One region of the Nesterenkonia flava genome, then DNA from elsewhere that is predicted to be linked to it. Evidence: predicted binding sites of a transcription regulator. Region 1 holds the regulator's gene; each other region holds the start of a gene.
The links. The regulator HspR, encoded in region 1, represses chaperone genes until heat shock. The targets are predictions, from matches to a motif close to AAGTTGAGTCNNNNNGACTCAACTT.
Positions count from the first base shown of each region.

Region 1 (7,651 bases):
GAGCTCACCGGAGGTGACGTCGTCGTGGGCATCGGCGAAGAGGGTGTTGCAGGAGACGGCCATCAGTTCGGCGAAGGAATGGGTGCCGATGAACTCCCCCGGATAGCCGGGCACATTGCGGAAGATCTGGCCGTGCACCGTGGTGCTGTGGGGACAGGAGACCTGAGAGCTGGGCGTCAGTCCATCCCGCAGCATCGCCAGCGCAGAGACCATCTTGAAGGTCGATCCCGGGGCGTAGGTGGTGCTAATGGAGGCATCCACGTACTCGGACTCGGTGGTGTGGCTGGCGGCGGCGAGGATTCCGCCGTCGGAGGGGCGAATGGCCACGATGCCGGCAGTGACCTCCTGCTCGTCCACGATGGACTGCGCCAGATCCTGCAGACGAGGGTTCAGCGCCGTGTGAATGTCCTGGCCCGTCTCCGGCTCAGTCTCGAAGAGCGGCTCACCGTCCATATGGATCCGCACTCCGGGAGTGCCGCGGAGGGTCTGCTCGTGCACGGCCTGAATGCCCGAGGTCCCCACCAGGTCACCCACGCTCAGGCCCGGGTCCGCTTCCAGGTGCTCCGCGGTGACGGGGTCCACGCGGCCCAGAAGCCGCGGGGCAAAGTCGGCCCGCTCCGCCAGGGGCATCTGGTCGTACTGCAAGTGGACCCCGGGAAGGTCCTCGACGTCGTCGACCGTGATGGCGGTGGAGTGCGCCCGGACGGTGATCGCATCCACCCATGCCTCCTCGCCGTAGGCAAGGACCTTCTCCTCGTAGGTGTCAGGGTCGATGTCCACGGCTTCGGCCAGCTGGCGCGCCGCGGCTCGCTGGGCTTCCTCGCCCTCCAGCTGAGTTTTGTCCAGTCCGATGCGCACCACATCGCGGTTGTAGACCATGGCCCGGCCGTTGCCGTCCATGATGCGCCCGCGGTCGGCGGAGGTGGTGATGAGGCCGATGTTCTCGTGGCCGGCGTAATCAGGCAGGATCACCGAGGTCTCGCCGTCAAGCAGCCAGAGGTCGCTCTCCTCGTAGTAGGTGAAGTCTGCTGCGGTCTGGTAGCTCCAGTCCTCCTCCAGACCCAGCTCCTCCAGGTCCCAGACGTGGTCGAAGGTGACCTCCGCGGTGGGGGGACGCACGGAATCCTCAGCGGGCTCGTTGACCACCAGCTCGGCCACGGTGACCTCGGGGCTGATGCCTTCCTCCCCCAGTTCCGCAAAGGGTTCGTGGAGATTCTCGGCGGCAGCCCCAAGGATCTCCGCGCTGCTGGTGCTGAAACGGACCTCGCTGAAGTCTCCGGTGATCAGAGCCTGGGCGAGTGCCTCTGCGGCATCCTCGGCGGAGGCACGCTCCTCCTCCCCTCCGCAGGAGGTCAGCAGGAGCACGGACAGCGCGGCGGGAGCACTGAAGAGCAGGGCACGACGACGGCGAGTTGAGACAGGCACCACACCAGTATGGGCCGGGGTTCGGACATGAGGCGCGCCGAAAACGCAGTGTTACTCAGCCGTTGCACAGTCCCATCGGGGCGAATTCCCAGCTTTCTGGGGCAGCCCCGGCGAGACGCACCGTTCTCAGCCGCGCCAGATGACGAGGTCGCGCGCGGCAGGCTGCGGCCGCTGTCCGCGCGCCAGAGTGACGACGTCGCCGTGGGGACCCACCGCGAAGACGCGGGGCTGCCCCGAGTGGCGCTGCGCCTCACGCAGCTCACCGCGCACCTGGTCGACGGTGGCTTCGAGCTGCTCCACACGGTTCTGCAGCTCGATGATGCGCCGGATCCCCTCCAGCGACACGCCCTCCTGCGAAAGCTGCCGAATCTGGCGCAGTTGCTCGACGTCATAGGGCGAGTAACGTCGGTGCCGCCCGCCCTGCCGGCGGGGGGTCACCAGACCCATACGGTCGTACTGACGCAGCGTCTGGGGGTGCATGTCCGCCAGCTCAGCGGCCACGGAGATGACGAACAGCGGGGCGTGGCGGTTCTCAGCGGCCAGCATGCGCGGGTCATCACCATCCTCGAACTCGGTAACTGATGTAATTCACAGTGGTTCACCTCCTGGCAGCCTCATGGAGCTGTGCCCGTTATAACGCTGCTTTGGTCTCCAGACCTTCCCGGGGGTCGATGTCCTGGGTAGCCGCAGCGTAAGCGCGCACGGCCTCCAGAGCCTCCTCGGTCAGATCCTTGGGCACCACGACGTCGACGACGACGAGCATGTCACCCTGGGCGCTCTTGCGCCGGATCCCGTGCCCCTTCAGGCGCAGAGTCCGCCCGGAGCTGGTGCCTGCGGGAACCTTGATGCGCACCTTCTCTCCGTGGATGGTCGGAACCTCCACGGTGGCGCCCAGCACCGCCTCGTCAAAGCTGACCGGCAGGTGAATCCGGATGTTGTCGCCCTCGCGCTCGTAGAAGGAGTGCGGGGTGACGGCAACTTCCACCAGCAGATCGCCCGGGCCGCCGGGTCCCTGCTGGCCCTTGCCCTTGACCCTGACCTTCTGCCCGTCCTTCACGCCGGCGGGAATGCGCACATCAATCACGCTGCCGTTGGCCTCGCGCAGCTTCACCGTGGTGCCGCGCACCGCCCCGCGGAACGAGATGGTGGTCTTGGCGGTACGGTCCGCGCCCTTGGCCGGCGGGCCGCCGAAGCGCGAGCCGAACCGGTCGCCCATGCCCCCAAAAACGTCAGAGAAGTCCGGGCCGCCGCCGCCGAAGCGTCCGCCAGCGGTGCCCGGGGCCCCGCGGTTGAACAGTCCTCCGAAGAGATCCTCGAAACCCCCGCCTGATCCGGGGCCGCCAGCGGAGAATCGGGCGCCGGAGCCCATGGCCCGGATCGCGTCGTACTGCTCGCGCTGCTCCGGGTCCGAGAGCACCGAATGCGCCTCGGAAATGTCCTTGAACTTCTGCTCCGCGGCCTCGTCGCCGGGGTTCTTATCCGGGTGGTACTGCCGGGCGAGCTTGCGGTAGGCCTTCTTGATCTCCTCCGCGTTGGCGTCCTTGGAGACGCCCAGCACCTGATAGAAGTCCTTGTCGATCCAGTCCTGTGAAGCCATAGTGGATGAGGCCGGACGCCTCCCTCCTTTCCGTGTCAGTCGCTAGTTCCGCGGGCGGGGAGACCCCGCCACGCTCTCGGTCCGCTGCCGCGGACCATCACGCCTAAAGTGCTAGTCCCGCGGGCGGGGAGACCCCGCCACGCTCTCCACGAGGTGGCCCGCACACCTGCTACGCAGTCGCACGGGTCCCTGACCTCGCGGCTCCCGGTCCGCTGCCGCGGACCATCACGCCTAAAGTGCTAGTCCCGCGGGCGGGGAAACCCCACCACGCTCGACCCTCGTCTGTAGCTGCGACCCGGGACCCGACCGGGCCGGACCGCAGCTACAGACGCGAGGTGATGATCAGCTGCCGCTGGAGACGATCACCTGGGCCGCACGCAGCAGCCGGTCACCAAAGCGGTACCCGGAGCGCACGACGACGGCGACGTGATCCGCCTCAATCTCCTCGTGCGGCTGCTGCATGATCGCCTCGTGCTCGTTCGGGTCGAACGGCTGACCCACCGCGCCGACCGTCTCCAGCCCCTGAGCGGTGAGCACCGACTCCAGCCGCGAGGCGATGTGGGCGAAGGGGCCGTCCTGAAGGTCGCCCGCCTGCCGTGCGGCAGCGATGTCATCGAGTACCGGCATCAGCTCGGAGATGAGCTGACCCTTCACCCGGTCCTTCTCCACCGCACGATCCCGCTCGACGCGGCGGCGGTAGTTGACGTACTCCGCCTGCAGCCGACGCAGGTCGGCCTCCAGCTCGGCCTCTCGGTCCGCGCCTTCAGGAGTTTCCTCCGCTGCGTCCTCAGCCGCCGCGCCCTTCTCCCGGAGGAGTTCGTCGGCGGCGTCGATGCGGTCCTGCGGCTCGGTCTCGAAACCTCCGGCGGCGTCCTCGAGCGGCACCTCGTGCAGCTCAGGCTCCTCCGTCAGCTCCGGGTCCTCGCCGGGGAGCGGCTCGTGCAGATCGCCCTCCTCCGAGGCAGGAGCCTCGTGGGCCTGCTGGATTTCGATGGATTCCTCCGGCACATCAGCGAGGATGCGCTCGGCCTCCGCGAGGGGATCCGCAGCCGGATCAGTGCCGGCTGCTTCGCGATCCTCGGCGGTGGCCTCTCCGGCGGCCTTCCTATCCTCCGCGGGGGTGGGATCGGGGATCCCTTCCTCGGGAGATTTCTCGGGGTTGACCTTGTCTTCTGCCATGAGCTGAGGGCCTCCCTTACTGGTCGTGGAGAAGTCTTACTTCTTGTCGGCGTCGTCCTCGTCCACCACTTCGGCGTCGACGATGTCCTCGTCCTCGGCCGGAGCGTCGCCGGAGCGGGCACCCTCGCCGGCTGCGTCGGCGCCGCCCTGAGCATAGAGGGCTTCTCCGATCTTGACCTGGGAGGCCTGCAGCTTCTCGAACGCGGCGTTGACCTCGTCGTCGTTGTCAGTGCCCTCCAGCGCCTTCTTCAGAGCGTCGACGTCGGCCTGGACCTCGGCCTTGACCTCCTCCGGCAGCTTCTCGGCGTTCTCCTTCAGGAGCTTGTCCACGGAGTAGGCCGAAGCCTCGGCAGCGTTGCGCTTCTCAGCGGCCTCACGGCGCTTCTTGTCCTCTTCGGCGTGCTTCTCAGCATCGGCCACCATGCGATCGATCTCCTCCTTGTCCAGGGAGGTGCCACCGGTGATGGTCATGGACTGCTCGGCGCCGGTGGCCTTGTCCTTGGCGGAGACGTGGACAATGCCGTTGGCGTCGATGTCGAAGGTGACCTCGATCTGCGGCACCCCGCGGGGAGCCGGCGCAATGCCGGTCAGCTCAAAGGTGCCCAGGGCCTTGTTGTCGCGGGTGAACTCGCGCTCACCCTGGAAGACCTGAATCGCCACCGAGGGCTGGTTGTCCTCAGCGGTGGAGAACACCTCGGAGCGCTTGGTCGGGATCGCCGTGTTGCGCTCGATCAGCTTGGTCATCACACCACCCTTGGTCTCGATGCCCAGGGACAGCGGGGTGACGTCGATCAGCAGCACGTCCTTGCGCTCACCGGCGAGCACGCCAGCCTGCAGAGCAGCACCGACGGCGACAACCTCGTCCGGGTTCACGGACTTGTTGGCCTCCTTGCCGGAGAGCTGCTTGACCAGCTCGGCCACGGCGGGCATACGGGTGGAGCCGCCCACGAGGATGACGTGATCGATGTCGGAGATCTTCACTCCGGCCTCGGCGATGACGTCGTTGAACGGCTTCTTGGTGCGCTCCAGCAGGTCAGAGGTCATGTCCTCGAACTTGGCGCGGGACAGGGTCTCGTTGACGTGCACCGGGACGCCGTCGTTCTGGGTGGCGTAGGGGATGTTGATGGTGGCGGAAGTGGCGGAGGAGAGCTCCTTCTTGGCACGCTCGGCCTCCTCCTTCAGGCGCGGGACGGCGATCTTGTCCTTGGACAGATCCACGCCCTCCTTCTGCTTCACCTGGTCTACGAGCCAGTCGATGATGCGCTGGTCCCAGTCGTCGCCGCCGAGGCGGTTGTCGCCGGCGGTGGCGCGGACCTGAATGGTGGAGAAGTCGTCCTCGTCCTTACCGACCTCCAGCAGGGAGACGTCGAAGGTTCCGCCACCGAGGTCGAAGACGAGGATGAGCTCGTCTTCCTTGCCCTTCTCCAGGCCGTAGGCCAGGGCGGCGGCGGTGGGCTCGTTGACGATGCGGGAGACCTTCAGGCCTGCGATCTCGCCGGCCTCCTTGGTGGCCTGGCGCTCAGCATCGTTGAAGTAGGCGGGCACGGTGATGACAGCTTCGGTGACGTCCTCGCCCAGGTAGGACTCGGCGTCGTGCTTGAGCTTCATCAGGATGCGGGCGGAGATCTCCTGCGGGGTGTACTTCTTGCCGTCCACCTCAGCGGTCCAGTCAGTGCCCATGTGGCGCTTGACGGAGGCGAAGGTTCGGTCGGGGTTCGAGACTGCCTGGCGGCGTGCCACCTCTCCGACGAGGACCTCTCCGGACTTGGAGAATGCCACGACGGACGGGGTGGTGCGGGCACCCTCAGCGTTGGCGATGACGGTGGGCTCGCCGCCCTCCAGGACGGTGACCACCGAGTTGGTGGTGCCGAGGTCGATTCCTACTGCGCGGGCCATGCGTGACTCCTTTCGTCAGGCTCTCTGATGAGCTTCTGAGCTTGTCTTTCGCTTCAGTTGAGCAAACCAGACTCAAGTCTTGCCCTCGGGTTCTCCGGTGTCAAACTGACTTGAGTGAGGTTGACTCAACTTTGCGTCGATGATGATAACGACGACGTCGCCCGCTTCATTCCCGCCATGTCCACATGGGCCCCACACACGTTCGGTGATGGATTGTGACTACTATCCAGCCTGCTGAGGGCCGGAAAAGCCGCCAAAATCCATCACCGAACGAGGCTTTCGTTACGCCAGCCGGCGCGAGCCCGCAGCCCCGCGCCCGAGCCCGCGTGATCAGCCGTCGATAAGCCCGTTCTCGCTCAGCCAATCCTGGGCGATGGAGCTGATGTTCTCCCCATCGGCAGCGCGGCGGTTCATCTCCATGAGGTCCTCAGTGGTCAGCACGGCGGAGACCCCGTTGAGCACCTCTTCGATCTCATCGGTCAGGTGATCCTCGGAGAGGATGGGCACGATGTTCTCGGCGGCGAACAGCGACTGGTCATCCTCCAGGACCACGAGCCCGCTCTCCTCCACCTGGGGGTCGCTGCTGAAGAGGTTGGCAACATCGATCTGGCCACTGGTCACAGCAGTCAGCGTCAGCGGGCCCCCGGCGTCGAGCACCTGGAAGTCTGCGAACTCCAGCCCATAGACCTCTTCGAGCCCGACGACGCCGTTGTAGCGGTCGATCCACTCCGGCGGACCACCCAGCACCAGCTCGCCGGCATGGGGCTCGAGGTCCGAGAAGGTCTGCAGATCATACTCATCAGCGGTCTTCTGGGTCACCGCCAGGACGTTGCGGTTCTGAGCCTCAGCCGCCTCCAGACGGACCAGGCCCTCTTCGGGGAGGACCTCGTCCAGGGTGGCCAGGACCTCGTCGGTCTCGGTGGCCTCGGACTCGGAGTCCAGGTGCATCATCAGGGCACCGGCGTAGTCGGGCACCAGGTCGATGGAACCGTCCTGCACAGCCGCAATGTAGACCTCACGGCTTCCGATGTTGAAGTTCTCGGACACCTCGACGCCGGCATCCTCCAGCGCCAGGGAGTAGATGTTGGCGATCAGCTGGCTCTCGGGGAAGTCCGCCGAGCCGATGGTGATGGAGCCGGGCTCAGCATCGCCGCCTCCACCTCCGCCGTTCTCCAGGGGATCCCCGCCGCAGGCGGAGAGGGCCAGGACGCCGACGGCGGCCAGCGCCGTATAGGAGAGGGATCGGTTCCTCATGATGTGCTCCTCGTTAGGGGTTCAATGGTGCGTTCAGGGTTCAGGCGGCGGGTTCGACCGCGCCGGGAGTCTTGGTGCGGCGGACGGTGCGGCGCAGTCCGGGGGAAATGACGATTCTGCCGATGAGCAGGAAGGTCAGCTCCAGGGCCAGCGCCACGATCGCGACGAGAGCGGCGCCGGCCGCCATCTGGCCGAAGTCACTGTTGGCTCGGCCGTCGATGATGTAGCGGCCCAGACCATTGAGCGAGACGTAGGCGGCCACGGTAGCGGTGGAGACGATCTGCAGCATGGCCCCACGGA
Region 1 covers NZ_JAVKGT010000015.1:24,731-32,381, reverse strand. Annotated here, with positions in the region: gene RH857_RS07130 (penicillin-binding transpeptidase domain-containing protein) at 1-1,425, opposite strand, end outside; gene RH857_RS07125 (heat shock protein transcriptional repressor HspR) at 1,552-1,971, opposite strand; gene RH857_RS07120 (DnaJ C-terminal domain-containing protein) at 2,057-3,022, opposite strand; gene RH857_RS07115 (nucleotide exchange factor GrpE) at 3,365-4,201, opposite strand; gene dnaK (molecular chaperone DnaK) at 4,238-6,097, opposite strand; gene RH857_RS07105 (ABC transporter substrate-binding protein) at 6,428-7,351, opposite strand; gene RH857_RS07100 (ABC transporter permease) at 7,392-7,651, opposite strand, start outside.

Region 2 (7,651 bases), on a different contig from region 1:
CGGTCTGCTGACCACCTATCTCTCCAACAAACTGGCGGTGGCACGATGAGCGCACAGACAGTTCTCTTCGACGCGCTGGGTCCCAAAGCCAAGGCACGGATCCGCATCGCCAACATCGTGGCCGTCCTTGTGGTGCTGGCCCTGCTCGCGGTCGTCCTCTGGCGCCTGCACGACCAGGGCCAGCTGGCACCGGAGCGCTGGCTCAACGCCGTCAACGCCACGGCTTGGCAGCACTATCTGCTGCTGGGACTGCAGTTCACCCTGCAGGCGGCGGCAATCTCGGTGGTCACAGCCACCGTCTTCGGTTTGGTCTTCGGGTTCCTGCGCCTGGTGCCGCTGGCACCCGTCCGGTGGCTGGCCGGCATCGTGGTGGAGTTCTTCCGCGCGGTGCCCGTGCTGGTGCTCATGGTCTTCTTCTACATGATGCTCTCCCGCATCGTGGTGCCCCAGACAGGGATGGACCCCAGGGACGCGCCCTACTGGGCAGTGATCATCGGCCTGACCCTCTACAACGGATCGGTGATCGCAGAGCTGGTGCGCTCCGGCGTGCGCGGCCTGCCCAAGGGGCAGCGCGAGGCGGCCTATGCCATCGGTATGACCGAAGGGAAGTCCCTGCGTCTGGTGGAGATTCCCCAGGCCCTGGTGGCGATGATGCCTTCTCTGCTGAGCCAGTTCGTGATCATCCTGAAGGACTCGGCGCTGGGTTACATCATCGGCTTCTCTGAGCTGCTGCGCTACGCCAACCAGCTTGGTGCCGGCTACGGCAACATCCTGCAGGCACTCACGGTGGCCGCGGTGATCTTCATCCTGCTCAACTTCGCGCTGACCTGGCTCGCGCAGAAGCTAGCCTCCCGGCTGAGTTCCCGAACCTCGGGCGAAACCTCGGTGGAGAACCCCGGAGTGGTCCAGGCCGCCGTCGGCAAATAACCTCGCCCGATCTGCGGGTATCCTCAGGCGCTGATCCGCTGGCTGCGGGTCGCGTGCTGGGCAATGAGCTCAGCACGCACCTGCGCGCCCAGCCCGGGCGCAGTGGGCACCTGCACCACTCCAGCCTCGGCGGTCACCTCGGGGTCGACGATGTCCTCGGCGTAGTACTTGGCACTGGCCGAGACATCCGAGGGCAGGGTGAACCCGGGCAGCGAGGAGATCGCCACATTCGCCAACCGTCCGATGCCGAACTCATGCATACCGCCGCACCACACGGGCCAGCCGGCCTCCTGCGCCAGAGCATGAGCCTCACGGGCAGCGGTCAGGCCTCCCATGCGTGACACCTTGATGTTCAGCACCCCGCCGGCCTGCAGCGCGATCGCCGTGCGCAGATCATCCAGGGTCTCGACCGATTCGTCCAGGCACACCGGGGTCTGCAGCTGAGCTTGCAGCCGGGCGGAGTCCAGCAGGTTCCGTGGAGCGAACGGCTGTTCGATCATGGTCAGGCCGTACTCGTCCAGCGTGCGGAAGACATCGAAGGCCGCGACATCCCCTGGGTAGGCACCGTTAGCGTCCACATGGACGTCGAGCTCGGGATAGGCCTGACGAACAGCCCGGACTGGCTCCACATCCCACGGCGTTCCGGCGCCAGAGATCGGTGCGATCTTCAGCTTCACGCGCGGGTATCCAGCGTCGACATGCTTCTGCACCTGCGTCAGGAGTTCATCGATGCTGGGTTCGATGCCCAACGAGACGCCAGCCACCACGGAGTCCCGAGTTCCGCCCAGCGCCCGGCCCAGTGGCACCCCCGACTTCAGGGAATGCAGCGTCCACGCGGCCATGTCGACTCCGGCCTTCGCGAAGAAGTGCCCCCGGACCTTCGAAAAGAGCGCGGAGACTTCATCGGGGTGCTCCCACTGGGCGCCGAGCACGGCCGGCAGCAGGAATTCAGTGGCCACGTGCCACGCCGTCGTCGTGGTCTCTGGTGCATAGTAGGGGCCCGCCGGGGAAGCGATCTCACCCCAGCCCACGGCGCCGTCGTCGTCGATGAGCTCCACCAGAAGGTGCCGCAGCGAGGACTTGCGGTGGGAACTGGTTTCGAAGGAATGAACCAGGGGAAGCTCGACGTCGTGGAGCACGGCCTCAACAATGCGCATGGTGCCTCTTCCTAGGGCTTCTCAAAGGTGTAGACGGCGGAATGGGCGTCGGCCCGGCGGCAGGAGACTGCCTCAAAGCCTTCGTCAAAGAGGGAACGCACGCTCTGGCGGAGCGAGGCGGCCAGATCAGGGTCCGCGGGCTTGGCCGCCGGAACCCCCAGTGCGACGACGTCACCTTCGCGGGAGATCTCTCCCACGGCGACACCCGGGGAAGGAGGGGAGAGCGGTGGGTCCTGAGAGACGGGGTCGGCGAAGCGCCATTCCACCGTGATGCGGTCGGTGCCGGGCAGGCCTTGGGCGTCCGGGGTGAACCAGCGACCCCGGGCACCCAAGACGTCCAGGTTGAAGTGCGCGTTGCGAGCCAGCAGCGGGTCGTAGGTCCAGCGCATGCGCTGCGCGCCGTTGGCGGCGGCCAGTGAGGCCTGGACCTGTTTGAGGGAACGGCCTACTCCCTGCCCCTGCAGCACGGAGCTGACAACGGCCGCCTGGGACCAGTGATAGGTGTGGGGATCATCCGGAGTCGGGTCCACCGCCGTCCATCCGAAGGCGAAGGCCAGCACTGTCCCGGAGACGTCCACGGCCCCGACCACCGAGCCGGAGTTCCCGCTCAGGGAAGCCAGCAGGCGGGGATTCAGGCTCTCGTCCTCACCGGTGTAGCCGAAGACTCCGCGGTAGAGCTGACAGGCCTGCTTGAACTCCCCGTAATTGACCAGCTCGCGGACCACTAGCCCGCTGGAGAGCTCCAGCCGGGCCGCGGGGCGATTCGCAGCAGAGGGCCTCATCATGGGTCTAGGTTACTCAAGGCAGGAGTCACTAGTCTGGAAGAGTGAGTATTCCCACCGATAAACCCACAGCCCTGGTGACCGGCGCCTCCCGCGGCATCGGTCGAGCGATCGCCGAGGACCTCGGCCGAGACCATCACATCATTGTGGCCGGCACCTCGCCCGAGCGTGTTGAAGCCGCGGCGCAGTCCCTGCCCAGTGCGACACCGCTGGTGGTGGATCTGCGTGACATTCCCGCCATCCCCGCCGCGCTGGAGCAGCTGCAGCTGCAGCGCCTAGACGTCTTGGTCCACAACGCCGGGGTCGCGTGGCTGCGCCCGGTCGCCGATGCTCAGCCGAACGAGTGGCAGGAGATGTTCACCGTGAACCTCTTCGCCGTTGCTGAGCTCACGCGGCTGACCCTTCCGCTGCTGCGCGAAGCCCGGGGGCAGGTGATTGCTGTGAACTCGGGCTCAGGATATGTCTCCCGGATCAACTCCGCGATGTACTCAGGGACCAAGTTCGCCCTGCGTGCCTTCACCGACGCCCTTCGGGAGGAGGAGCGCGGACAGGTGCGCGTCACCTCCATTCACCCTGGGCGGGTGGATACGGACATGCAGGTGCAGCTGCAGCAGCAGATGGGCGCCGAGACCTATGACGGCAGCGTCTACGTCAGCCCTGAGTCCATCGCGCGTACCGTCCGCCTCGCTGTGGACATGGACCCGGCCTCCACCGTTGAGGAGCTCTCCATCCGCCCGGTGGCTCAGAAGCGCTGAGGCGGACTGAACCGGCCGCTAGCGGCCCCGGGCCCGGCTCTGAGCTGAGGAACTGTTCGTTCGGTGATGGATTTCTACCTCGTTTTCGGCTCTTTCGAGGGAAACTAGCGGCGGAATCCATCACCGAACGGAAGAGATCTCTAAGGGTCCTGGGCCGGAGGCTCCCAGGCCCGCAGCTGATCCAGCAGGTCCTCAGGGGTGTCCGCAATGACCAGCGCGTCGCGGCGCCAACCGGCGATGAAGCCCTCGGCCACCTGATGGTCGATCATCTTCAGCAGCGGGTTCCAGAATCCTTTGGTGTTGTACAGCGCTACGGGCTTGGCGTAGATCCCCAGGTACTGCCAGGTCCAGACCTCAAAAAGCTCCTCCAGGGTTCCCATGCCTCCGGGGAGGGTGACGAAGGCATCGCCGAGTTCGCCCAGTCGAGCCTTGCGAGTGTGCATATCCGGCACCACCTCCAGATGGGTGAGCCCCTGGTGCGCGACCTCACGCTCAGTCAGGACCTCCGGGATGATGCCGGTGACCTCGCCTCCCGCCTCCAGCGCCGCGTCGGCGACCTGCCCCATCAGGCCCACCTTGCCGCCGCCGTAGACGATGCCGATCCCGGCCTGGGCTACCGCTGCCCCGAAGCGCCGCACCTCACGCTGGTAGGTCAGATCATGCCCGGAGGCTCCGCCGGTGAAGATGCTCAGCTGCGTCAGATTCGTCACGGTCACCATCCTACGAGTGGGGGAAGCTCGCCCGGTCTGGCCCGCCAGATCAGGTACGGCGACGGCGTCCGGCCTCCCGATTTCACACGCGGGGAATCCTCCTGCTAGACTCTTTCAGTCGCATTCCTCCGTAGCTCAATGGCAGAGCACTCGACTGTTAATCGAGCGGTTGTTGGTTCGAGTCCAACCGGGGGAGCTGAAGAAAATGAAGAGGCCTCTGCCGTTCGGCAGGGGCCTCTTCTGTCTTTCGTTAGGATGAGTCACCGTGACTGTTTCCTCCACCGCTTCCGCCGATATTGCCCGCCTGATCATCTCCTGCCCGGACCAGCCCGGCATCGTCGCCGCGGTCACGCAGACCATTGCCGAGCTGGGCGGAAACATCATCAGTCTGGACCAGTACTCCACTGGTGTGGAGGGCGGACGCTTCTTCCAGCGCACGGTCTTCCATCTCCCCGGGCTGGCTGCGGCGAGGCCTCGCGTTGAGCAGGCCATTGAGAAGAAGCTTGCCGACGCGTTCGGCATGGAATGGTCGCTGACCGAGGTGAGCCGTCCCAAGCGAGTCGCGATCTTCGCCTCCAAGACCGATCACTGCCTGCTGGACCTTCTCTGGCGCCACCGTCGAGGCGAGATTCCCATGGACATCACCATGGTGATCTCCAACCATCCCGACCTGGCCGATGATGTGCGCGCTTTCGGCATCCCCTACTTCCACGTGCCGGTGATCAACGGCGATAAGGCAGCGGCAGAGGCCAAGCACCTGGAACTCCTGCAGGGCAACGTCGACCTCGTTGTGCTGGCTCGCTATATGCAGATTCTCTCCAGCGGCTTCCTCGAGCAGGTCGGGGCTCCGGTGATCAACATCCACCACAGCTTCCTGCCAGCCTTCATCGGCGCCGGCCCCTATCAGAAGGCTAAGGACCGGGGTGTGAAGCTCATCGGCGCGACGGCGCACTACGTCACCGAGGATCTGGACGAAGGCCCAATCATCGAGCAGGACGTGATTCGTGTCTCCCACGCCGACGACGTCGCTCAGCTAACGCGCTACGGTGCCGACGTGGAGCGCGGTGTCCTCTCTCGTGCGGTGAAGTGGCACTGCGAGGATCGAGTGCTGCGGCACGGGAACTCCACCATCGTGTTCTGAGCTGCCGCCGCTGATGCGGTACCGGCATGCCGGGTTCTGGCAGCAGAAAGCCCGCCCGTGAGCTTGAGGGCCACGGGCGGGCTAATGCGCCGGACTAGGCGCTGGCTGCCTCGTCCTTTTGCTCGAGGTGCTCGTGTCCGGTGTTCTTCTGCTCGCTGGCGGTCACTTCCGCCTTCTGCGCTCCCGAGGTGATGGAGATGCGGTGAGGCTTCTCCTCGGCGTAGACGCCCGCCACGCGAACGGTGAGGACTCCGGCGTCGTAATCGGCGCTGATGGCGTCCTGGCTCACCGCCTCGGGAAGCGTCACGGTGCGGGAGAATGAGCCGTAGCGCACCTCACGCATACCCTCGGCCTCGCGGCGCATCTTCCGCTCGCCGGAAACGGTGAGGGTCCGCCCGCCGCCGCTGAGCTCAACGGAGACGTCGTTGTCAGGGTCCAGGCCGGGCAGATCGGCGGCGAGCACCAGATCCTCGCCTTCCCGGTGCGCATCGATGGCGGGGACAAAGCCGGCGCGGCGCTGTGCGTCGTCGGCCAACGGGGCACGCACCTGGCGGAGCACGTCGTCAATCAGGGAGAACGGATCCAAGCGGGTCAGGGTGGGGTTGATCATCAGCAATCAGCTCCTTCTTCACTCATTGCTTACAACGGCAACAGCACCCGTGTGCTGTCACCTCCCTCAACGGTCTGGAGGCGTCTTGTATTCCAAACTTGAGCGGACTTCGCTCACTTTTTTTGGGGGCGGCGTCAGCAAATTGAGTCATACAAGTCTTGCGTTGTGGACGCCTTGCTAACTAAGGCGCACCTTCCTGTAGTGTAAGGCTATGCCTGACGCCGTCTCCGCGCCCTCCGGCGCTACGCCAACCTCCGCGCCTCGCAAGCCCCGCGTGCAGCACCTCCTGAAGGTCGTGCGTCGCGAGAGCCTCAGCCCGCACATGGTGCGTCTGGTGCTCGGGGGAGAGGGGTTCAGTGGCCTGGAGTTCAAGGACGCGACGGATCAGTACATCAAGCTTCTCTTCGCAGATCCGGCCTTGGAGCTTGAGCGTCCCTACGATATGGACGCTCTGCGTGAGCGCCTCCCCATGGATCAGATGCCCGTGACCCGCACCTACACGATTCGCCACGTGGACCACGCCCGCGGGGAGATCTGGGTGGACTTCGTGATCCATGGTGAGGAGGGCCTGGCGGGCCCGTGGGCGGCTCGTGCCCAGCCCGGGGATCTCATCAGCTTCTTTGGGCCCGGCGCGGGATACTCGCCCCGCGAGGATGCTCAGTGGCACCTCATCGCCGGAGACGAGGCGGCACTGCCTGCCATTGCCGCTGCCTGTGAATCAATGAGCGACAGCGCACGGGGGCTGGTCCTGCTCGAGGTGCAGGACGCCGCTGAGGAGGTGCCGTTCTCCGCGCCCCCAGGCGTCGAGGTGCGCTGGTTGCACCGAGGTGCCCCGTTCAGCCCTGAGAGCACCCTCCTGGCGACCGCGCTGAGTGAGGTGCAGATTCCCGCAGGCGATGTGCAAGTCTTCATCCACGGTGAGCGGGAGCAGATGAAGGCCGTACGCAGACTCCTCGTGCAGGAGCGGGGGCTGGACCGCAAGGGGATGTCCCTCTCCGCGTACTGGGCCTATGGGCGCAGAGAAGACCAGTTTCAAGCGGAGAAGAGAACCTCCGTGGGCAAGATCGATCCCGAATAGGACTCGTTGCGGGTGGCCTGGTCCTCTCAGCCTCCGGTCACGCCCGCACTCGTGCCCACGATCATGGCGACGACGACCATGCCGACCAGCGCGAGGACCGTGATAGCGGCGCAGATCCCCCCGTACTTGGTATAGCCGTCCAGCCGGTGATCTTTGCGGTCACGCATGGTGCCTGAGAGCAGCAGGAACAGGTCAATGATCGTCCAGGCGCCCACGATCCCCAGGAGTGCAAGTCCTGCACTGGTCAGCTCGACGGCGAGTAGGACCAGTCCGGCACAGAACAGGGCGGTCTTCAGTAGCGCGGTAGGCAGTAGGCCCAGGTAGTACCGCTGCGCGCCGATGGGGCCCAGAAAGAGGGCGAGAGTCCAGGCGATGAGGAACTTCTTCTCCGAAATTGGCTGTGTCTCGAAGGCGAGCCGGTCCTGCTCGGTATAGGTATTGGCGTAGAGCTCGTCGAGGTCATAGTCACCGGCCATGCCCTCATTGTAGGT
Region 2 covers NZ_JAVKGT010000005.1:59,833-67,483, forward strand. Annotated here, with positions in the region: gene RH857_RS02875 (amino acid ABC transporter permease) at 1-49, shown strand, start outside; gene RH857_RS02880 (amino acid ABC transporter permease) at 46-927, shown strand; gene menC (o-succinylbenzoate synthase) at 951-2,084, opposite strand; gene RH857_RS02890 (hypothetical protein) at 2,096-2,869, opposite strand; gene RH857_RS02895 (SDR family oxidoreductase) at 2,911-3,621, shown strand; gene RH857_RS02900 (LOG family protein) at 3,762-4,331, opposite strand; tRNA gene RH857_RS02905 (tRNA-Asn) at 4,456-4,527, shown strand; gene purU (formyltetrahydrofolate deformylase) at 4,597-5,472, shown strand; gene RH857_RS02915 (Hsp20/alpha crystallin family protein) at 5,567-6,082, opposite strand; gene RH857_RS02920 (siderophore-interacting protein) at 6,294-7,160, shown strand; gene RH857_RS02925 (TM2 domain-containing protein) at 7,187-7,636, opposite strand.
Region 2: the regulator HspR is predicted to act here: its motif matches at 6,178-6,202, upstream of RH857_RS02915 (Hsp20/alpha crystallin family protein).

Region 3 (7,651 bases), on a different contig from region 1:
AGTGGCTGCGCCAAGCCGACCTCGACGCCGGCAACACCACTGAGCCCAAGCCCGGTGCCACCAGTGATGAGAAAGCGCAGCTGCGGGCAGCGAACCGCAGGATCAAAGTCCTCGAGCAAGAGCTAGAGGTCATGCGAGGGGCCGCTGCCTACTTCGGGCAGGCTCAGATCCGGTCACAATGAAGTACCCGCTCGTATGCGATCTGGCCGCCTCGACAATCCCTGTGGCGGTGACGTCCCGGGTGCTTGAGATCGCCCGCCAGCCCTACTACCAGTGGCTGGCCAACCCCATCACTGACGCAGAGTGGGAAGAGGCTCACCGGCTCAACGCGCTGATCGATGCCCACCGCGATGACTCTGAGTTCGGGTACCGATACCTCCCCGATGAAGCAGAAGAGGCCGGCTACCCGATGGCGCATCGGACCGCGTGGCGGCTCTGCCGCTCCCAGGGGGTGTTCTCTGTGATCAGCAAGCGTAAGAAGGGCAAAGGCACCCGCCCCGGTCCGCCTGTCCACGATGACCTGGTGCAGCGGCAGTTCAGCACCGTGAAGAAAGTCAACGAGGTCTGGCTCACCGATACCACCGAACACCACACCGGTGAGGGCAAGCTGTATCTGTGCGCGATCAAGGACGCCTGCTCCCGGCGGATCATCGGCTACTCCATCGATACCCGGATGAAGGCGTCATTGGCTGTACGTGCGCTCAATAACGCGATCACCAACCGCCGCCGGACCGGTGCTGAGGTGGCCGGATGCATCGTCCACAGCGACCGCGGATCTCAATTTCGAGCAAAGAAATTCCTCCGCGCGCTGGAGCACCACAGCCTGGTCGGATCCAAGGGCAGAGTCGGCGCGGCCGGGGATAACGCGGCCATGGAGTCCTTCTACTCGCTGCTGCAGAACAACGTCCTCGACGCGAAGCCCTGGGCCACCCGAGAAGAGCTGCGGCTGAGGATCGTGCGGTGGATTGAGCGGAGGTATCACCGAAGGAGGAAGCAGAAAGGGCTGGGGAAGTTGACCCCGATCGCCTATGAGGAGAAACTGCTCACGCAGGCGCTGACACTAGCGGCCTGAACAGGAAACCGAACCTGTCACCAGTTCCTGCATCAGCCCCCAGCTTGAGGTTCTACATCGACGAGGGTGACCTGTTGATCCCGATGGACTAGGAGTATGTCCGGGACGTGCCTGTGGGGACCGGCAGTGTCACGTCCGGTGATTTGGAACGACTGAGTGGCTATCTGTGCGACCGTCGGATCGAAGTCTGCTAACCATAGTCGCTCTAACTCAAGCAGGCTTTCATATACTAATGTCCTACGGCATCGTCGATGCCCAGAATAATCCTGGGTAGTTTCGCTGACCTCTGTAGGTCGGTGGTACTCGAACAGGGAGTCCTTCAACGATCAAATCAGCACGTGCTTGCTCCCACGTCGTCCGGACTTCGTCACCGGCGACGGTGCAATATCGCAAGGAAACCTCGCGCGTGCCCATGGACACAGTCTGGTCTACTGCGCGCGTGCCCATGGACACAGTCTGGTCTACTGACAGAAAGATGAGACCACTGACACGCCACTGACAGGTACCTGGGATTACTGACAACTTAGCTGGAACCTACACTGGCATCAAGGGCGCTCGGAGAGTGAGCCGGGAATAACGTTTATCGCGGTAAAGTTGAGTACAGGTGACTCAAGTTTCCGCGATCACGAAAGGGGGCCGTGAGCCCATGGATCTCAACAAACTCACCACCGTCTCGCAGGAGGTTCTGCAGGCCGCGGTTTCCTACGCCCAGCAGGTGCGCAACCCGCAGGTGACCCCTGCCCACCTCCTGAAGGCCCTGATGGACCGCCGCGAGTCCATGGCCGTCAACGTGCTCAAGCACCTTGGTGTGGACCCCGACGTCGTCAGCCGCGGCGCCTCCGACCTCATCAGCAGGCTGCCCAAGCTGGGCAGCCCCACCGCTCCCCAGGGCTCTGCAGAGCTCGGGGCCGTCCTTGACGCCGCTCAGAACGCCAGTTCCGCCGAGGGTGGCGCCTACGCCTCCGCCGAGCACCTGCTCATCGGCATCGCTTCGGCGGGCGGGGAAGCCGCGCGCGTTCTGACCGAGGCCGGTGCCCAGGCCTCTGCGCTGACCCAAGCCGCCGCCGAACTGCGAGGAGGTAAGCCTGTGGACACCCAGAACCCCGAAGCCACCATGGACGCCTTGGCCAAGTTCGGCACCGATCTCACCGAGCTCGCACGCGAGGGCAAGCTGGACCCGGTGATCGGGCGGGACGCCGAAATCCGACGCGTCATCCAGGTGCTCTCCCGACGGACCAAGAACAACCCCGTGCTCATCGGTGAGCCCGGCGTCGGTAAGACCGCCGTCGTCGAAGGTCTCGCCCAGCGCATCGAAAAGGGAGACGTTCCCGAGGCGCTCAAGGGCAAGACCCTCATCAGCCTGGATCTGGGCGCGATGGTGGCCGGGTCCAAGTACCGCGGCGAATTCGAAGAGCGCCTCAAGGCGGTGCTGGACGAGATCAAGGCCGCAGAGGGCCAGATCATCAGCTTCATCGACGAGATCCACACCATGGTGGGCGCAGGAGGCTCCTCAGAGGGCTCCATGGATGCCGGCAACATGCTCAAGCCCATGCTTGCCCGCGGCGAGCTGCGCCTGATTGGCGCCACGACCCTGGACGAGTACCGAGAGAACATCGAAACCGACGCCGCACTGGAGCGCCGCTTCCAGCAGGTCTACGTCGGCGAGCCCTCAGTGGAGGACACCATCGCGATCCTCCGCGGCATCAAGGAGAAGTATGAGGCCCACCACGGCGTCGAGATCTCCGATGCTGCCCTGGTCGCCGCCGCCACCCTCTCCGACCGTTACATCACCGGACGTCAGCTCCCGGACAAGGCGATCGACCTCGTGGACGAAGCAGCCTCCCGGCTGAAGATGGAGATCGACTCGGATCCCGTGGAGATCGACGAACTGCGGCGCGTGGTCCAGCGCCTGGAGGTCGAGAAGCAATGGCTCGCCAAGGAGGAGGATCCCGCCTCCCGCGAGCGCCTCGCGACCTTGCAGGAGGAGCTGGAGAACAAGAGCGAGGAGCTGCGCGAACTCGAGACCCGCTGGGAGGACGAACGGTCCGCCCACGTGAAGGCCGGCGAGCTCCGCGCCCAACGCGACGAGCTGAAGTCGCAGGCCGAACGTGCCCAGCGCGAGGGCGACTTCGCTGAAGTGGGCCGCCTGCTCTACGGAGAACTGCCCGAGCTGGAGAAGCAGCTCGCTGCAGCCGAGGAGGCAGAACGCTCCGTGGAGACGGCAGACCGCATGGTGCCTGAGAAGGTCGACGCCGACTCCATCGCTGAAGTCATCTCCGCCTGGACCGGAATCCCCACCGGCCGGCTCATGCAGGGTGAGACCCAGAAGCTGCTGCAGATGGAGGAGCTCATCGGCTCACGCCTGATCGGTCAGCAGAAGGCAGTCAGCGCGGTGGCCGACGCCGTGCGCCGGGCGCGCACCGGTGTGGCCGACCCCAACCGGCCTACCGGCAGCTTCCTCTTCCTGGGACCCACCGGTGTGGGCAAGACCGAGCTGGCCAAGGCCCTGGCAGAGTTCCTCTTTGACGACGAGCGCTCCATGGTGCGCATCGACATGTCCGAGTACTCGGAGAAGCACTCCGTGGCCCGGCTCGTCGGAGCCCCTCCGGGCTACGTCGGCTTCGAGGAGGGTGGCCAGCTGACCGAAGCCGTGCGACGCCGGCCCTACTCGGTGGTGCTGCTGGACGAGGTGGAGAAGGCCCACTCGGAAGTCTTCGACATCCTCCTGCAGGTCCTCGATGACGGCCGCCTGACCGATGGCCAGGGTCGCACCGTGGACTTCCGGAACGTGGTGCTCATCCTCACCTCCAACCTGGGCTCCCAGTACCTGGTGGACCAGACCCTGGATGAGGACACCAAGCACAACCAGGTGATGAGCGTGGTCAACGCCAGCTTCAAGCCGGAGTTCCTCAACCGCCTGGATGACATTGTGATGTTTGATCCGCTCTCCATGGAACAGCTGACCTCGATCGTGGATCTGCAGATCAACTCACTGGCTGAGAGGCTGGCCTCGCGCCGGCTCACCCTCGACGTCACCGATGCGGCGAAGGAGTGGCTGGGCTTCACCGGGTACGACCCTGCCTACGGTGCCCGTCCTCTGCGCCGGCTGGTCCAGCGAGAGATCGGCGACCAGCTGGCCAAGGCCCTGCTGGCCGGCGAGATCGAAGACGGCGACACCGTCCTCGTGGACCGCGAGGACATAGGCCTCACCGGCGAAGCGGCCCACGGCCTGACGGTCCGGCGGGCTTAGCGCCTCAGGCGCTACGTCCCTTATGAGGGGGCCATCAGCGCGCCGGCGAGGGCGGAGCGGCTTCAGTCCTCGCTGGGGTCCTCACCCTCGGGCTCGGTCTGCCGGGGCTCCTCCACGACGTCGACGTCGGCTCCCTGATCAGGTGAGTCGGCGTCGACGTCAGAGGAACCACCCTCTGTGCCCCCGGTGTCCGTTGCCGCTGTGTCCAGCGTGAAGTCTCCGGTGAGCTGCCCGCCGTCGGCCGCGGTGAGGAAGCAGCTGATCAAGCGGTCATCTTCTCGGTTCCAGGTCTGCTGAACCGGGTGGCGCAGCTCCATGCGCAGGTACTGGGTCAGGGCCGCTGTGGCCTCCGGGTTGAGCTCCAGCTCGTCGTGGCACCAGCGGTGTGCGGTCTCGATAACGATCTCATCCCCGGGCCAGGAGTCCTGCTCCATGTCCCGGCGGAGCATGACCTGTGCGTCCCAGCGCTGGTCACAGTCGATGACATCGGCTTCGGTCTCCTCGCCCTCATAGCCGACCAGGCACCAGCCCTCTTCCCAGTCCTCCGGGGGCACATCGCGGGCGTGGATGCCGTCCATTCCGGGGTTCGCGTTCCACTCCCACGGGGTTTCCTCCACCGGGGGCTCCCGCAGCACCAGCCACCACACCAGCCCGAAGGTGAGAATGATGACGATGCCCCCGGCGGCGATGAAGGGCAGCAGCAGAAGACCGCCGGAGGTGTCTCCTCGGGCTGCTCGACGCTGCCGACGGGTATGCGCCTCCTCGACCTGGGAGGATTCCTCCGCAGGGCCGGACTCAGCGTCTGACTTCTTGGGGTCGGTGTCATCCGGGTGAGGATCATTCATAGGTGGTGCGGCCTCCCCGTGGTGTGCGACGCTCTGGCGGTTCTCATGTTAACGTAGAAGGCACGAACCACTTCAGCCATAGTCAATCCCGCGATGAACCAGCACATCGGCATCGCACGGGTACACAGAGTAGACGTTAAGGGGGTCCCGCTCATGGGGCGTGGCCGTCAGAAGGCGAAAGCGACAAAGCAGGCGCGGGAGATCAAGTACTTCACCCCGAACACCGACCTGTCCGCCCTCGAGCGGGAGCTAGCCAAGGCGCGCGGAGACGAAACTGACTACGCGGATGACGCGAGCAGTGACGCCGACGTCGACACACCGTACGACGAGTACGGGTACGAGGACGACCGCTGAGGCAGTCGTCCCCCTCGCGATCTAAGACTCCCGGGCGTGGACAGTAGGTTCACTCAGCAGGCCGAACGGGCTCACCGGGCGGCGCTGCGCTCCATCGCCCGGATCGTTGAGGACACCATCCCGCCGCAGGATCCCGAGGCTGCCCGGCAGGGCATTGTCGAGCTGATCGGCCGCGGGCGCGTCCTGTGCGTCACCGGCGCCGGCGTCTCCACCGACTCCGGAATTCCTGACTACCGCGGACCCGAGGGTTCGCTGCGCCGTCATCGGCCGATGACGTACCAGGAGTTCAAGTACGACGACGCCTCTCGCCACCGTTACTGGGCACGCTCCTTTGTGGGATGGCGGCAGATGCACGCCGCCCGGCCCAATCGTGCCCACGAGATTCTCGCCCAGTGGCAGCGCGATGCGGTGCTCACCGGCATCGTGACCCAGAACGTCGATGGGTTGCACCGCGCCGCCGCACGTGCCCTTGCCGACAGATCCGCAGACCCTGCACAGGAGGCCGGAACGGCCGGCGTCCGCCCCGATGAAAGCCCCATCGTGGCGCTCCACGGGGATCTCGCCACGGTGCGGTGTCTGAACTGCGGGAACGTGGAGGACCGGCGCGCTCTTGACGCCCGGTTGGAGCAGACCAATCCCGGCTACGCGGAGCAGGCCGCGGCAGCTGCTGAGAACGTGAACCCCGACGGTGACGTCACCCTGGACGAATCGTGGGTCCGCCGGTTCCACATGGTCGGCTGCCTGATGTGCGGCTCTCACGCGTTGAAGCCCGACGTCGTGTACTTCGGCGAGAATGTGCCCGCCGAGCGCAAGGAAGCGGTCTCCGGGCTGGTTCAGGCCTCGGAGTCCCTGCTGGTGGTGGGGAGCTCGCTTGCGGTGATGAGCGGATTCTCCATCGCCCTGCAGTTCCATCGCGCCGGGAAGCCGGTGGCGATCATCAATGGCGGGCCGTGCCGAGCCGATGCTAAGGCCCAGTGGCGCTGGCGAACCCGCATCGCTCCCGCCCTGGAGCAGCTGAACGCTGCGCGCACCTGAGCACCGGGGCAGGCCTGCCGTCCAGAAACTGTACTGAACGTCCGCTAAGGTGAGCGGATGGTCGGTACCCCTGCAGCACCCGTGAGCCAGACGTTCCTGTCGCCGTGGCAGCGCTGGACGGTCCTGGCGATCGTCTCCTCCGCGCTGCTGCTGATCGCCCTGGATATGACCATCCTGTACACGGCCCTGCCGAGGCTCAGCGCTGAGCTGGGGGCCTCGTCCTCGCAGCAGCTGTGGATTATCAACGCCTATCCGCTGGTCATTATGGGGCTGCTTCCCGGCTCGGGGGCACTTGGTGACCGATTCGGTCACAAGCGGATCTTCCAGATCGGACTGGTGCTCTTCGGTCTGGCCTCGGTGCTGGCGGCGTTCTCCCCGAATCCCGAGGTGCTCATCATTGCTCGCGCGCTGCTGGCCGTGGGTGCGGCCGCGTCCATGCCGGCCACGCTGGCCCTGATCCGGGTCGCCTTCTCGATCGAGCGCGAGCGCAATCTGGCCATCGGCATCTGGGCCTCGGTGGCCACGGTAGGCATGGCGCTGGGTCCGCTGGTCTCTGGCACGCTGCTGCAGTGGTTCTGGTGGGGATCCGTCTTCCTCATCAATGTCCCCATCGTGGTGATCGCCTCGGTCCTGATCCTGCTGGTCGGTCCGGCCAACCGCACCAATCCGGGCCGGCGCTGGGACGGGCTGTCCTCGCTGCAGGCCCTGGTGGGGCTCTCCGCCGCTGTGCTGGCCATCAAGACCTATGCCGAGGCGCCGGTGAACTGGTCACTTGCGGTGGCAGCGACCGTGGTCGCCGTCGTCGTCCTCACGCTTTTTACCCGCCGCCAGCTGCGGCTGATGCGGGAGGGTGAGCCGCTGGTGGACTTCGCCATCTTCCGCAACCGAGGTTTCAGCGGCGGAGTGATCGCCGCTGGCGCCTCGGTCTTCGCGATCGCCGGAGTGCAGCTCGCGGTGACCCAGCGGTTCCAGCTGCTGGAGGGGTTCACGCCGCTGCAGGCCGGCCTTCTGGTCACCGCCCTGGCCGGAAGCTCCCTGCCGTTCGCGGTCTTCGGCGGGGCCATTCTGCACCGCACCGGGCTTCTGGTGCTCATC
Region 3 covers NZ_JAVKGT010000010.1:61,797-69,447, forward strand. Annotated here, with positions in the region: one part of gene RH857_RS05425 (IS3 family transposase) at 1-155, shown strand, start outside; one part of gene RH857_RS05425 (IS3 family transposase) at 158-1,072, shown strand; gene clpB (ATP-dependent chaperone ClpB) at 1,719-4,322, shown strand; gene RH857_RS05435 (hypothetical protein) at 4,385-5,167, opposite strand; gene RH857_RS05440 (DUF3073 domain-containing protein) at 5,321-5,521, shown strand; gene RH857_RS05445 (Sir2 family NAD-dependent protein deacetylase) at 5,558-6,556, shown strand; gene RH857_RS05450 (MFS transporter) at 6,614-7,651, shown strand, end outside.
Region 3: the regulator HspR is predicted to act here: its motif matches at 1,664-1,688, upstream of clpB (ATP-dependent chaperone ClpB).